DNA from 2 places in the Streptomyces sp. NPDC048383 genome. Region 1 is predicted to be linked to the other one. Evidence: riboswitches for the same ligand, from Rfam matches in the RefSeq annotation. Region 1 holds a riboswitch; the other holds the start of a gene.
What was found. A riboswitch is a leader RNA that binds a small molecule or an ion and turns the genes downstream of it on or off. The one in region 1 is predicted to bind glycine.

Region 2: it holds a riboswitch for glycine, as region 1 does, so the genes downstream of both, gcvT (glycine cleavage system aminomethyltransferase GcvT) here and gcvP (aminomethyl-transferring glycine dehydrogenase) in region 1, are expected to answer to the same signal.

The regions. Positions count from the first base shown of each region.
Region 1 is NZ_JBEZKS010000031.1:76,798-83,916, reverse strand. Features, by position in the region: gene AB0D46_RS21640 (DNA polymerase IV) at 1-1,056, shown strand, start outside; gene AB0D46_RS21635 (PRC-barrel domain-containing protein) at 1,090-1,512, opposite strand; glycine riboswitch at 1,600-1,698, shown strand; gene gcvP (aminomethyl-transferring glycine dehydrogenase) at 1,894-4,779, shown strand; gene AB0D46_RS21625 (DUF5999 family protein) at 4,892-5,080, opposite strand; gene AB0D46_RS21620 (hypothetical protein) at 5,351-5,971, opposite strand; gene AB0D46_RS21615 (glutamate-cysteine ligase family protein) at 6,468-7,119, shown strand, end outside.
Region 2 is NZ_JBEZKS010000037.1:30,346-37,464, reverse strand. Features, by position in the region: gene AB0D46_RS23990 (enhanced serine sensitivity protein SseB C-terminal domain-containing protein) at 1-311, opposite strand, end outside; gene AB0D46_RS23985 (enhanced serine sensitivity protein SseB) at 368-1,102, opposite strand; gene AB0D46_RS23980 (AAA family ATPase) at 1,171-1,845, opposite strand; glycine riboswitch at 2,034-2,138, shown strand; gene gcvT (glycine cleavage system aminomethyltransferase GcvT) at 2,324-3,439, shown strand; gene gcvH (glycine cleavage system protein GcvH) at 3,562-3,945, shown strand; gene glyA (serine hydroxymethyltransferase) at 3,961-5,217, shown strand; gene AB0D46_RS23960 (APC family permease) at 5,383-7,029, shown strand.

The sequences.
Region 1 (7,119 bases):
GTGGGGGAGCGGCTGCGGGCCGACATCACGGCCGCCACGGGGCTCAGCGGCTCGGTGGGGCTGGCCGGATCGAAGATGCTCGCCAAGGTGGCCTCCGAGGAGGCCAAGCCGGACGGGCTGCTGCTCATCGAACCCGGCACCGAACGGGACCTGCTCGCGCCGATGTCGGTGCGGACCCTGCCCGGGGTGGGGCCGGCCACCGGGGAGCACCTGCGCCGGGCCGGGATCACCACCGTCGGGGAGCTCGCCGAAGCCGGGGAGGACGAACTGGTCCGGATGGTCGGCAAGGCGCACGGGGCGGGGCTGTACCGGATGGCGCTGGGGCTGGACGACCGGCCCGTGGTCGCGGAGCGGGACGCGAAGTCCGTGTCGGTCGAGGACACCTTCGACGTGGACCTGCACGACCGGGTACGGATCCGCAACGAGGTGCGGCGGCTCGCCGACCGGTGCGTGGGCCGGTTGCGCGCCTCCGGGCACTCGGGTCGGACCATCGTCCTCAAGGTGCGGCGCTACGACTTCTCGACGCTGACCCGCTCCGAGACCCTGCGCGGCCCGACGGACGACCCGGCCGTGGTGCGGGAGGCGGCGGCGCGGCTGCTGGAGGGCGTGGACACCACCGGCGGCGTACGGCTCCTCGGGGTCGGGGTGACCGGCCTCGCGGACTACACGCAGGAGGACCTCTTCGCCCAGGTGCGCGCCGCCGAGGCGGACACGGATCCGGGCGTCGCGCTGGAGAGCGGGGCCGTCGTGCCGGACGGGGCGGACGCGGCGTCCGGGACCGCCGGGGCAGGAGCGGCCGTAGGGGGCCCGGAGGGCGGCGGAGCGGCCGTGGCCCCGGTCGGGAGCCCGGAGGGGAGTCCCGTGCGGCACTGGGCGGCGGGGAGCGACGTACGGCACGCGGTGTACGGGCCCGGCTGGGTCCAGGGCAGTGGGGTCGGTCGGGTGACCGTACGGTTCGAGGGGCCCGGGTCCCCGCCCGGTCGGGCCCGGACCTTCCGGGTGGACGACCCCGAACTGGAGCCGTCCGATCCGCCGGCCCTGGTGGGTCCGGGCTGAAGGGTGTTGCACAACCTTTGGGCCGCGTCCGTCCTAACCCCCGCCCGCCGGCCGGCCCGCGTCGCGGCGGCGCTTCCTGGTGGGTGGGGGCGCGGCGTGCTGGAACTCCGAGGGGAGGATCACGTCGAGGCCGTAGTGGTGGTAGAGCTGGAGCTCCTGCTCGGGGGAGAGGTGGCGGCCCACCCCGAAATCGGGGGCGTCCTTGATGAGGGAGCGTTCGAACGGCACGCGCAGGGTGTCGTCCACCACCTCGCTGGGTTCCAGGGGGACGAAGGCGTCCCGGCCGAAGAGGCCGGTCCGTACGGCGGCCCACTCCGGAACGCCCGTGGCGTCGTCGAGGTAGACCTCGTCCACGGTGCCGATCTTGGCGCCGTTCCGGTCGAACGCCTTGCGGCCGATCAGGCTGCGCGGATCGATGTCGGTCTGCACGGTCCCTCCACAGGGTCGCAACTCCATCCGTAATCACTACAAAAGTGCATATCCGCAGACGAGGCCACTCGAGGGAGGGTCCAGATCCTCGCTGGTAGGCTGGGTGACGGCTGTTGACCCTGTGCGGGAGAGTCCTCCGAGTGAGTTCGACGGAGGCGCCGAAGGAGCAAATCCTCCCCGGAATCTCTCAGGCATACGTACCGCACGTGAAGAGGCCACTCTGGAAAGCAGGGGCGGATCCGGGACGCAGTGCCGGCTCCTCTCCTCACCGACGGTGAAAGCCGGACCCCGTGGGCGATCCCCGCGCGGCCCGGTGAAGCTCTCAGGTTGAGATGACAGAGGGGGAGGCCGTCCGGGTGCCCGCGCCGTGGTGCCCCTCGCAGGTCGTACGACCAGGAGGCCTCCGTCATGACCGCCAACCGCATTCCGCTCTCCCAGCTGGAGCGAGGCATCCCCTTCGAGCAGCGCCATATCGGCCCGGACGCCGAGGCGCAGGCGAAGATGCTCGCCCAGGTGGGCTACGGCTCCCTGGACGAGCTCACCGCCGCAGCGGTACCGGATGTGATCAAGACCGCCGACGCGCTGAACCTGCCCGAGGCGCGGACCGAGGCGGAGGTGCTCGCCGAGCTCCGCTCGCTCGCCGACCGCAACCAGGTCCTGTCCCCGATGATCGGCCTCGGCTACTACGGCACCTTCACCCCGCCGGTCATCCTGCGCAACGTCATGGAGAACCCGGCCTGGTACACGGCGTACACGCCCTACCAGCCGGAGATCTCGCAGGGCCGGCTGGAAGCCCTGCTGAACTTCCAGACCGTCGTCGCCGACCTGACCGGTCTGCCGACCTCCGGCGCCTCCCTCCTCGACGAGGGCACCGCCGCCGCCGAGGCGATGTCTTTGGCCCGCCGGGTCGGCAAGGTCAAGGGCGGCGTCTTCCTGATCGACGCCGACGCGCTGCCGCAGACCATCGCGGTGATCGAGACCCGCGCCGAGCCCACGGGCGTCGAGGTCGTCGTCGCCGACCTGTCGGACGGCATCCCCGCCGAGATCGCCGAGCGCGGCGTCTTCGGCGTGCTGCTCCAGTACCCCGGTGCCTCCGGCGCCGTCCGGGAGATCAAGCCGGTCATCGACCAGGCGCACGAGCTCGGTGCCATCGTCACCGTCTCCGCCGACCTGCTCGCCCTGACCCTGCTGACCTCGCCGGGCGAGCTGGGCGCGGACATCGCCGTCGGCACCACCCAGCGCTTCGGCGTCCCCATGGGCTTCGGCGGACCCCACGCCGGCTACATGGCCGTCCAGGCCAAGCACGCCCGCTCCCTGCCGGGCCGGCTCGTCGGAGTCTCCGTCGACGCGGACGGCAACAGGGCGTACCGGCTGGCGCTGCAGACCCGTGAGCAGCACATCCGCCGCGAGAAGGCCACCAGCAACATCTGTACCGCACAGGTGCTGCTCGCCGTCATGGCCGGCATGTACGCCGTCTACCACGGTCCGGACGGGCTGCGGACGATCGCCCGCCGCACCCACCGCTACGCCGCCCTGCTCGCCGCGGGCCTGACGGCCGGCGGGGTCGAGATCGTGCACGGCTCGTACTTCGACACGCTCACCGCCCGGGTTCCCGGCAAGGCCGCCGAGGTCGTCGCCGCCGCCCGCGCCGCCGGTGTCAACCTGTTCCAGGTCGACTCCGACCTGGTCTCCGTCGCCTGCGACGAGACCACCCTGCGCGCCGACGTCGAGGCCGTCTGGGGCGCCTTCGGGGTCAGTGCCGACCTGGAGGCCCTGGACGCGACCACGGCCGAGACCCTCCCCGAGGCCCTGCTGCGTTCGGACGAGGTCCTCACCCACCCGGTGTTCCACCAGCACCGCTCCGAGACCGCGATGCTGCGCTACCTGCGCAAGCTGTCGGACAAGGACTACGCGCTGGACCGCGGCATGATCCCGCTGGGCTCCTGCACGATGAAGCTCAACGCGACGACCGAGATGGAGCCGGTGACCTGGCCCGAGTTCGGCCAGCTGCACCCGTTCGCCCCGGTCGAGCAGGCGGAGGGGTACCTCACGCTCATCACCGAGCTGGAGGAACGTCTCTGCGAGGTGACCGGCTACGACAAGGTCTCCATCCAGCCGAACGCCGGCTCGCAGGGCGAGCTCGCCGGCCTGCTGGCCGTCCGCGCCTACCACCGGGCCAACGGCGACGAGCAGCGCACCATCTGCCTCATCCCGTCCTCCGCGCACGGCACCAACGCGGCGAGCGCCGTGATGGCCGGCATGAAGGTCGTCGTCGTCAAGACCGCCGACGACGGCGAGGTGGACGCGGCCGACCTGCGCGCCAAGATCGAGCAGTACCGCGACGAGCTGGCCGTGCTGATGATCACCTACCCGTCGACGCACGGTGTGTTCGAGGAGCACGTCGCCGACATCTGCGCCCAGGTGCACGAGGCCGGTGGCCAGGTGTACGTCGACGGCGCCAACCTGAACGCCCTGGTGGGCCTGGCCAAGCCCGGTCACTTCGGCGGCGACGTCTCGCACCTGAACCTGCACAAGACCTTCTGCATCCCGCACGGCGGTGGCGGCCCCGGCGTGGGTCCGGTCGGCGTCCGGGCGCACCTGGCTCCGTACCTGCCGAACCACCCGCTCCAGCCGACGGCCGGTCCCGAGACGGGCGTCGGCCCGATCTCGGCCGCGCCGTGGGGCTCGGCGGGCATCCTGCCGATCTCCTGGTCGTACGTACGCCTGATGGGTGGTGAGGGTCTCAAGCGCGCCACCCAGGTGGCGGTACTGGGCGCGAACTACATCGCCAAGCGTCTGGAACCGCACTACCCGGTGCTGTACACCGGCCCGGGCAACCTGGTCGCGCACGAGTGCATCATCGACCTGCGTCCGCTGTCGAAGTCGACGGGCGTGAGCGTGGACGACATCGCCAAGCGTCTGATCGACTACGGCTTCCACGCGCCGACGATGTCCTTCCCGGTCGCCGGCACCCTGATGATCGAGCCGACGGAGTCCGAGGACCTCGCCGAGATCGACCGCTTCTGCGACGCGATGATCGCCATCCGCGGCGAGATCGACCGGGTCGCGGGCGGCGAGTGGCCGGCCGACGACAACCCGCTCGCCAACTCCCCGCACACCGCCGCGTCGCTGGGCGGCGAGTGGAACCACCCGTACACCCGGGACGAGGCCGTCTTCCCGGCCGGCGTCACGCCCGCCGAGAAGTACTGGCCGCCGGTGCGCCGCATCGACGGCGCGTTCGGTGACCGGAACCTGGTGTGTTCCTGCCCGCCGCTGGACGAGTACGACAACTGATCCCGGATGACGGCGTGACGGGGCGCGGACCCGCGGGGCCGACGCGCTGAGGGGGCCGTTCCCGGAGCACATGCTCCGGGAACGGCCCCTTCTTCCGTTCGATCCGGTCCGCTCAGGCTGCCGCGAGCGGGCGGTGCGGCGCGATGATCTGTCCGTCCGGCAGGAGTTCACCGGTGTCCTCGAAGAGCAGGACGCCGTTGCACAGCAGGCTCCAGCCCTGCTCCGGGTGGTTGGCCACCGGGCGCGCGGCCTCCCGGTCGGCGGACTCTGATGACGGGCAGGCAGGCTGGTGCTGGCACATGGATGCGTTCTTTCGCTGCGTTGTGGTCTGTTCGCTACGGCTCGATGCGTGATTCATGGCCGTCCCCCTGGGTCGTCCCCGCACCTGCGGGGAGGATGGGCTCAGTCTTCCCCCAGGACGGCTGCTTCGCAGGTATTTCCCGGCAGCTGTCCTCATGGATTGAGGACGCATCACCCGTGCGGGCGGTTCAGGCCAACTCCCCTGTCATTTCGGATGGTTCGCGAGTGGTCCCGACGGACTAGGCCGAATGGGCAGTCCGGGTGGCTGCGGTCAGGCCGCCGGCGCGGCTACGGGGGGCGGTACGGGAGGGGCCTGCCGGGTCAGCCGGTGCGTCAGTACGGGTAGGAGTTCGGACACGGTGTGCGGCCGGAACGCGGCGATGCCGGGAGGCGCCGGGGCGAGCGGAACCAGCAGGTCGGCGGCGGCGGGCAGACCGGCCGCGGCGTCGGCGCCCACCGCGCCGTGCAGCCACAGGGTCAGCATGTACAGCTCCGGTACGGACAGCAGGCGCGGCTGGTAGCCGGTCCCCAGCGACTCGGCCTGGCGCAGGGCCCGTTCGGTGGCGGTGACGTAGGGCCCCTCGAAGAAGTGGGAGAAGGTCCAGCCGTCCGCGGTGAGGCGGGTGTCGGCCGCGGCGACGAAGCGGTCCCCGCTGCGGATCAGGAACCGCCACGCGGTGAGCCGGGTGCGCGGGGGCCTTCCGCCGGCCGTGGGGTTCGGCGCGTGCAGCCGGTCCATCACGTGCACCGGAAGGGGCAGTTCGGCGGTCAGCGGGCCCTGGACCGTGCGCAGGGCCGGGGTGTGCGCCTCGTGGACGGCGGTGGGGGAACCGAGTGCCGCGAGGACGCTGCGCAGGGCGGGCGCGGGAGCCGGAGGGACATGCAGCGGCATGGTGGGTCGCCTCTCACTTGGGAGACCTGGGGTGCGGGGGAAGGAACGGGACGGCGCTGTCGCATTCTGGGGCCAGAGGGGGGCTGAGGGGCAATGACCGCGCGCCAACTCTCTGCCTCGATAGCGGAGTTTATACGACGCGTGTTCACGCAGTGTTTCGGCTAGCTGTCCCGGCTATTGCCGACAAGTCGCTTACCGGCCCCGCTGCGGAGCCATTCGTGCCGCCTGGGCGCAGACCTGCCGCGCTGACCTCGGAGGCTACCCGAAGGGGGCTCGGCTGGAAAGCGTCGGTTATCCGGAACCGGCAAAGTCGACGCGGAATTTGCAGAGGGCGACTTGCCAGGTGAATGTGCCGAAGCGCCCATCCGGCCATACCGGCGCGCGCTCCTGTCCGAGGGGTGGTCATCGGCGTTATCGATCACGGCGCCTGGGCATCATCGACCGTACATGCGCGCCTGGGGGCACAAGGCCGGGCCAGTCGAGGAGGGACGCTTCGATGGGGGAGAAGGTCGTGGCAGGCGGATTCGACCTGTCCGATCGGCATCGGTATCGGAGGAAGCTTCACGAGTGCCTGGAGGGACTGGAGCGGCTTCTGGCGGAGAAGAGGTTCGATCGCCCCAAGAACATGATGGGGCTGGAGATCGAATTGAATCTCGCGGGTGCCGACGGTTTGCCGCGAATGATGAATGCCCAGGTGTTGGAGCGGATAGCCAGCCCCGATTTCCAAACCGAACTCGGATTGTTCAACCTGGAGGTCAACGTACTTCCGCACCGCCTCGAAGGCCGGGTATTCGACCAGCTCGCGGAGGAACTGAGTGCGGGTCTGCACTACGCCCACCGGCAGGCCGCGGAGATCGACGCGGGGGTGGTGATGATCGGGATCCTGCCGACGCTGTCCCGCGCGGACCTGGCGCCCACCAACCTCTCGGCGGTGGACCGCTACTCGCTGCTGAACGAGCAGATCCTGATGATGCGGGGGGAGGACTTCACCCTCGACATCGACGGGGTGGAGCGGCTGACCTGGAGCACCGGGTCGATCGTGCCGGAGGCCGCCTGTACCTCCGTACAGCTGCACCTGCAGGTGACTCCGGCGCGGTTCGCGGACGTGTGGAACGCGGCGCAGGCGGTGACCGCCGTCCAGATCGCGG
Region 2 (7,119 bases), on a different contig from region 1:
CACAGGCCCCAGCGGTCCGGGTAGAGGGCGCGGGCGACGTCCCGGCCGGTGACCACCTCGTAGCCGCGGTTCCAGCCGCTGGCGGCCAGTTCCTGCGGCGAGGTCACGCAGGGCGCGTAGCCGAGCCCGTCGACCTCCATGCCGCCGTACTGGGCGTCCGGCGAACCCGGCTGTCCCTGCCACAGCAGCATCCACAGCCGGCCCTCCGCGAGGCCGTGCAGCAATGACTCGTAGTTCTCATAGCGCCCGGGAGTCACCTGGCGCAGCATGTGCTCGACCTGCCCGGCCGCGGCCGTGCCTGACGCACTCACCCGGTACCCCTCTTCGTCCGCCCGTCGTCCACCCGTACCGCCCAGCTTAAGCGGCGCTACGGAAGGTAGAAGGGGCGTACGCGCTCACGAATCCACTCCGTGACCGGGTCCTCGGCGGCGTCGAGCAGGATCAACTGCACGGTCCAGGGCACCGGTACGCGTGCCAGGGCCCGTCCGAGGGCCTCCAGCGGGGCGCCGCGGAACTCGGGGTCCCATCCCACCAGCCGGACACCGACGTACAGCTCGGGGGCCCCGCCCTCCACGCTGGCCAGGCAGCGGTGGGCGGCGGCGACCACGCCGGTGCCGCGGAACTCCTCGGCGGCGACGGCCAGGAAGTCGACCGGGTCCTCCTGCCAGTCGGGCTCGAAGAGCCGTACCCGGCCCCCGGTGGCCGGACCGTCGAGCGGCCCCCGGCCCGCCCGGCACAGTTCGGCGACGGCGGCCGGCGGCAGCGGCACCCCGACGGCCCCCTCCGGGTTCACGGCGATGCCGAGCTGCGGGGGCAGGCCGCGGGCGAACTCCACGGCGGGGGCGATCACGAAGTCCATGCCGGGTCCCGCGCAGTACCGGAACTGGGCCTCCGAGCTGTAGACGGGGACGTACGCCTCCCCGCCGATCAGCATCGTGGGAAGGCTGAGGCTGCCCTGGTCCGGGCCGCCGCCCTCGGGCAGCGGCACCCAGAGCGGACTGCGCCCGAGCACCTCGACGATCCGCTCCCCGGCGTCCGTCCGCCCGAGCGCCGCCCCGAGCACCTGCTCCAACTCGTTCGCCGGCCAGCCGCTGCCCTGCATGTACCCCTGCCCTCCGTGTGGCGCCGATGTGCTGCCGAGGCTATCGGCTGCGGGCGGGCCGGTCGGAGTCAGCCGTGGAAGGCGATGGAGGTCACGGCGGCGGCCGAGCGGCGGTCGAGCAGCGTCGCCGAGGCGCAGCCCGCGGGCGGCCGGCCGGCCTCGGCCTCGCGGAGCAGCCGGCGGACGGCGCCCCGGTGGCAGGCGAAGGCGTACGCGGACACCCGGCGCCCCCGCGCCGCCTGGCCGGACAGCGCCTCCTCGGCGGTGGTGTCGAGCAGCAGCAGGTGCAGCGAACGGTCGCGGCGGCGGGCGACGGTCGCGAGCAGAGCGCGCACCCAGCTCTGGGTGCCGCAGTCGTGGACCACTACGGATTCACCGGAGCTGAGCTTGCGCCACAGGCCCCAGTAGTGGGCGACGCGGACGAGGGGCCGGTACGCGGCGTAGGGCAGCGCGGCCGGCATCCGGCGTTCCCAGCGTTCGCGGGCGTCCTGGGAGTCGATGCCGCCGCCGTCGGTGGCGCGCTTGATCAGGGTGCTCTTGCCGCCGCCGGGCAGGCCGGACACCACGACGATGTCCCCCGTCGCGAAGCCGAGCCGGTGCGGGCCGCACGCGGCGGATCCCCGCAGGTCACGGACCGGGCCGAGGCCCTGCGCGAGGGCGCGCGGCGCCGCTCCCGCGGCCCGCTGGGCCGGGACCGCGTCGATCCCGGTTCCTCCGTCGACGGGTCCCGTTGTGGTGACCACTCCGAACCTCCGCACAGCGTCTCCCCCCGAAACGGGGCCGCACGAGCCCCATGCCCACTGAGTGTAAAGAGACGGTAATCCGGCGCCCCCGGTTCCGCTCTCGGCTTTCCCACGGGCCCCGCCGCCCGGTCCCGGACGTCCCGTGCAATGATGTGCGCCATCTGGACACCAACTGCATACCGGCCGCTTGAATCCGCGCGGGAGAGTCCCGGCAGGGCCGCAAGGCCGTGTCCGGGCGCCGAAGGAGCAAGTACCTCCCTTGAATCTCTCAGGCCCCGTACCGCGTGGATGAGGCAGATCTGAAAAGCGAGCCGCGCCACGACCGTCCCGACGGTCGTCGGAGCGTGCTCCACCCAAGGTGCAAACCGTGGAGTTGACCCGTACGCGCGGGAACTCCCGGCGAACCTCTCAGGTTCCGATGACAGATGGGGAGGATCGTCCTCGTCATGTCATGCCCTGGGACCCGGGAGCCACACCCATGAGCACTGCCCCCCGCCTGACCGCGCTCGACGCGCTGCACCGCTCGCTCGGTGCGACCATGACCGATTTCGCGGGCTGGGACATGCCGCTGCGGTACGCCAGTGAGCGCGACGAGCACAACGCCGTGCGCACCCGCGCCGGCCTGTTCGACCTGTCGCACATGGGCGAGATCACCCTGACCGGCCCCGAGGCCGTCAAGGCGCTGGACTACGCGCTGGTCGGCAACATCTCGACCGTCGGTGTCGGCCGCGCCCGCTACACGCACATCTGTCAGGAGGACGGCGGCATCGTCGACGACCTGATCGTGTACCGCCTCGGCGAGACCGAGTACATGGTCGTCGCCAACGCCTCCAACGCCCAGGTCGTGCTGGACGCGATCACCGAGCGCGCCGCCGGCTTCGACACCGAGGTCCGCGACGACCGTGACGCGTACGCGCTGATCGCCGTCCAGGGTCCGGAGTCCCCCGGCATCCTGAAGTCCCTCACGGACGCCGACCTGGACGGGCTGAAGTACTACGCGGGCCTGCCGGGCACCGTCGCGGGCGTGCCCGCGCTGATCGCGCGTACGGGCTACACGGGCGAGGACGGCTTCGAGCTGTTCGTCTCCCCCGAGCACGCGGTGGCGCTGTGGCAGGCGCTGACCGAGGCGGGCGCGGGCGTCGGCCTGGTCCCGGCCGGCCTGTCCTGCCGCGACACCCTGCGCCTGGAAGCGGGCATGCCGCTGTACGGGCACGAGCTGACCACCTCCCTCACCCCGTTCGACGCGGGTCTGGGCCGGGTCGTGAAGTTCGAGAAGGAGGGCGACTTCGTCGGCCGCGCCGCGCTGGAGGCCGCCGCCGAGAAGGCCGCCACGAAGGCGCCGCGCAAGCTGGTCGGCCTGATCGCCGAGGGCCGCCGCGTCCCGCGCGCCGGCTTCCCCGTCGTCGCCGACGGGCAGGTCATCGGCGAGGTCACCTCGGGCGCCCCGTCCCCGACGCTGGGCAAGCCGATCGCGATGGCGTACGTCGACGCGGAGCACGCCGCACCCGGCACGTCCGGCGTTGGCGTCGACATTCGCGGTACGCATGAGCCGTACGAGGTCGTGGCCCTGCCGTTCTACAAGCGGCAGAAGTAGTTCCGCACACGGCAACGCGGCACGGACGGCCGTACGGGCACCCGTACGGGGTCGTCCCGTGGCGTCCCAGCATCCAAGACCGCTGTTCGTATCCACTCCCCCGCATCCAGGAGAATCAGGTCATGAGCAACCCCCAGCAGCTGCGTTACACCAAGGAGCACGAGTGGCTGTCGGACGCCGTGGACGGCGTCGCGACGGTCGGCATCACGGAGTTCGCGGCCAACGCGCTCGGTGACGTCGTCTACGCCCAGCTCCCCGAGGTCGGCGACACCGTCACCGAGGGCGAGACCTGTGGCGAGCTGGAGTCGACCAAGTCGGTCAGCGACCTGTACTCCCCCGTCTCCGGCGAGGTCGTCGAGGCCAACCAGGACGTCGTGGACGACCCGGCCCTCGTGAACACGGCCCCGTTCGAGGGTGGCTGGCTGTTCAAGGTGCGCCTCTCGGACGAGCCCAAGGACGTGCTCTCGGCCGAGGAGTACGCCGCGCTCACCCACTCCGACAACTGACACCAGGGGATTTCGATGTCCGTACTGAACACGCCCCTCCACGAGCTCGACCCCGACGTCGCCGCCGCCGTCGACGCCGAGCTCGTGCGCCAGCAGTCCACCCTGGAAATGATCGCGTCGGAGAACTTCGCTCCCGTCGCCGTCATGGAGGCCCAGGGCTCGGTCCTGACCAACAAGTACGCCGAGGGCTACCCCGGCCGCCGCTACTACGGCGGTTGCGAGCACGTCGACGTCGTCGAGCAGATCGCGATCGACCGGATCAAGGCGCTCTTCGGCGCCGAGGCCGCGAACGTGCAGCCGCACTCCGGTGCGCAGGCGAACGCCGCCGCGATGTTCGCGCTGCTGAAGCCGGGCGACACGATCATGGGTCTGAACCTGGCCCACGGCGGTCACCTGACCCACGGCATGAAGATCAACTTCTCCGGCAAGCTCTACAACGTGGTCCCGTACCACGTCGACGAGACCGGCGAGGTCGACATGGCCGAGGTCGAGCGCCTCGCCAAGGAGTCCAAGCCGCAGCTGATCGTCGCCGGCTGGTCCGCCTACCCGCGCCGGCTGGACTTCGCCGCCTTCCGCCGCATCGCGGACGAGGTCGGCGCGTACCTGATGGTCGACATGGCGCACTTCGCCGGTCTGGTCGCCGCGGGCCTGCACCCGAACCCGGTGCCGCACGCCCACGTCGTCACCACCACCACGCACAAGACCCTCGGCGGTCCGCGCGGCGGCGTCATCCTGTCGACGCAGGAGCTGGCCAAGAAGATCAACTCCGCGGTCTTCCCGGGCCAGCAGGGCGGCCCGCTGGAGCACGTGATCGCGGCCAAGGCCGTCTCCTTCAAGATCGCGGCCTCGGAGGACTTCAAGGAGCGCCAGGTGCGCACCCTGGAGGGCGCGCGCATCCTGGCCGCCCGTCTGGTCCAGGACGACGTCAAGGCCGTGGGCGTGGACGTCCTCACCGGCGGCACCGACGTGCACCTGGTCCTGGTGGACCTGCGCAACTCGGAGCTCGACGGCCGGCAGGCCGAGGACCGCCTCCACGAGGTCGGCATCACGGTCAACCGGAACGCCATCCCGAACGACCCGCGGCCGCCGATGGTGACCTCGGGCCTGCGGATCGGTACGCCGGCGCTCGCCACCCGCGGTTTCGACGCCGAGGCCTTCACCGAGGTCGCCGAGATCATCGCGCAGGCACTGAAGCCGGAGTACGACGCGGCGGACCTGAAGGCGCGCGTCTCGGCGCTCGCCGCGAAGTTCCCGCTGTACCCGTCGCTGTAGCCGAAGGAGGGGGCCCGGCCGTGTTGTCCACAGGCCGGGCCCTTTTCATGACCAATGTCCTTGGCGGATGCCGCCCATCGCCTCTTAAACGTTCAAAAAGTGGCAAATAGGCTCGCGATAAAGACAGCACGCCACGGCATTCCCGTCAGGACGGACACCCTCCCCATGGACATGAGCGCAGCGAACCGGAAGGGACTCAGTCTCTTCGCGCTGATCATGATCGGCATCGGCTCGATCTTCGGATCGGGCTGGCTCTTCGGTGCCGGCACGGCAGCGCAGGTCGCGGGCCCCGCGGCGCTCGTCGCCTGGGTGATCGGGGCCGTGTTCATCGGCATGATCGCCATGTCCTACACCGAGGTGGGCGCCGCCTACCCGATCCCCGGCGGCATGGCCCGGTACGGGGCCATCTCGCACGGCCCGGTCCTCGGCTTCATCACCGGCTGGGCGGTGTGGATCGCGGTCGCCTCCCTGATCCCCATCGAGTCGATCGCGGCGACCCAGTACATGTCCTCCTGGAGCTTCGGCTGGGCACGGGACCTGGTGGACGCCGGGTCCCACCAACTGACCGGCTTCGGCATGGCCGTCGCGCTGGTGCTCACCGTCGTGCTGTGGCTGTCCTGCTACTGGTCGGTCCAGCTGCTGGCGAAGATCAACGCGGCGCTGACCCTGGTCAAGTTCGCCATCCCGGTGCTCGCCGTCGCCGCGCTGATCGCCTCCGGCTTCCACACCGAGAACTTCTCCGCGCACGGCGGCTTCGCGCCCAACGGCTGGACCGCCGTCCTGACGGCGGTGACCACCTCGGGCGTCGTCTTCGCCTTCAACGGCTTCCAGGCGGTCGTGAACCTCGGCGGGGCCGCCAAGAACCCGGGCCGGGCCATTCCGGTCGCCCTGGTCGGCGCGCTGTCCTTGGGCCTGGTCATCTACCTCGCCCTCCAGGTGGCCTTCCTGGGCGCCGTACCGCCGGAGCACCTGGCGCAGGCCGGCGGCTGGTCCGGGGTGAACTTCAACTCGCCGTTCGCCGACCTCGCCAAGCTGCTGATGATCCACTGGGTGGTGGTGATGCTCCAGTTCGGCGCCTTCGTCTCCCCCGCCGGTTCCAACATCGCCAACGTGGCCTCGGCCGCCTACATGGTCCAGAACCTCTCCGAGACCGGCTTCTTCCCCAGGCGACTCAAGGAGACGCACCCCGTGTACGGGACCGCCCGCCCGGCGATGTGGCTGAACCTGGGGTTCTCCGTCCTGCTGCTGGTGACCGTCGGCCACAGCTGGAAGACCCTGGCGCCGGTCATCTCGGCCGCGATGGTGATCTCGTACCTGATCGGTCCCGTCGCGGTCGGCGTCTTCCGCCGCACCAAGCCCGGTCTGCCCCGCCCCTTCCGGCTGCCCGCCGCGAAGGTCCTGTGCCCGCTCACCTTCGTCTTCGCCGCCTGCGCCCTGTACTGGTCGAAGTGGCCCAACACCGGCATCGTCACCGCGCTGACCCTGCTGGCCGCCCCGATCGCCGCCCTCGTGCTCTCCCGCAAGGGCGAGCGGAACCTCTCCCGCCAGTTCGCCCCGGCCTGGTGGATCGTCTTCTTCCTCGGAGCCCTGTCCCTGCTGTCCTGGCTGGGCTCCACCGACTTCGGCGGCCGGGGCACCCTCCCGGGCGGGCTGGACATCGCCCTCGTCGCCGCCATGGCGCTCGTCACGTACTTCTGGGCCGTGGACGCGGGCGTCAAGGCCCACCGGGCGGGCCTGCCGGGCCCGGACCCGGTACTGGACGGCTCCGTCGCCCCGGCGGCGGAACCGGAACGCGAGCCGGCCCACGCCTGAGCGCCACGTCCGGCAGCAGAGGCGTTCACCTGCACGCGTTACGCTCGACCACCGGACAAAATCCGCAGATCCGCCCTTTGATCACCCCAC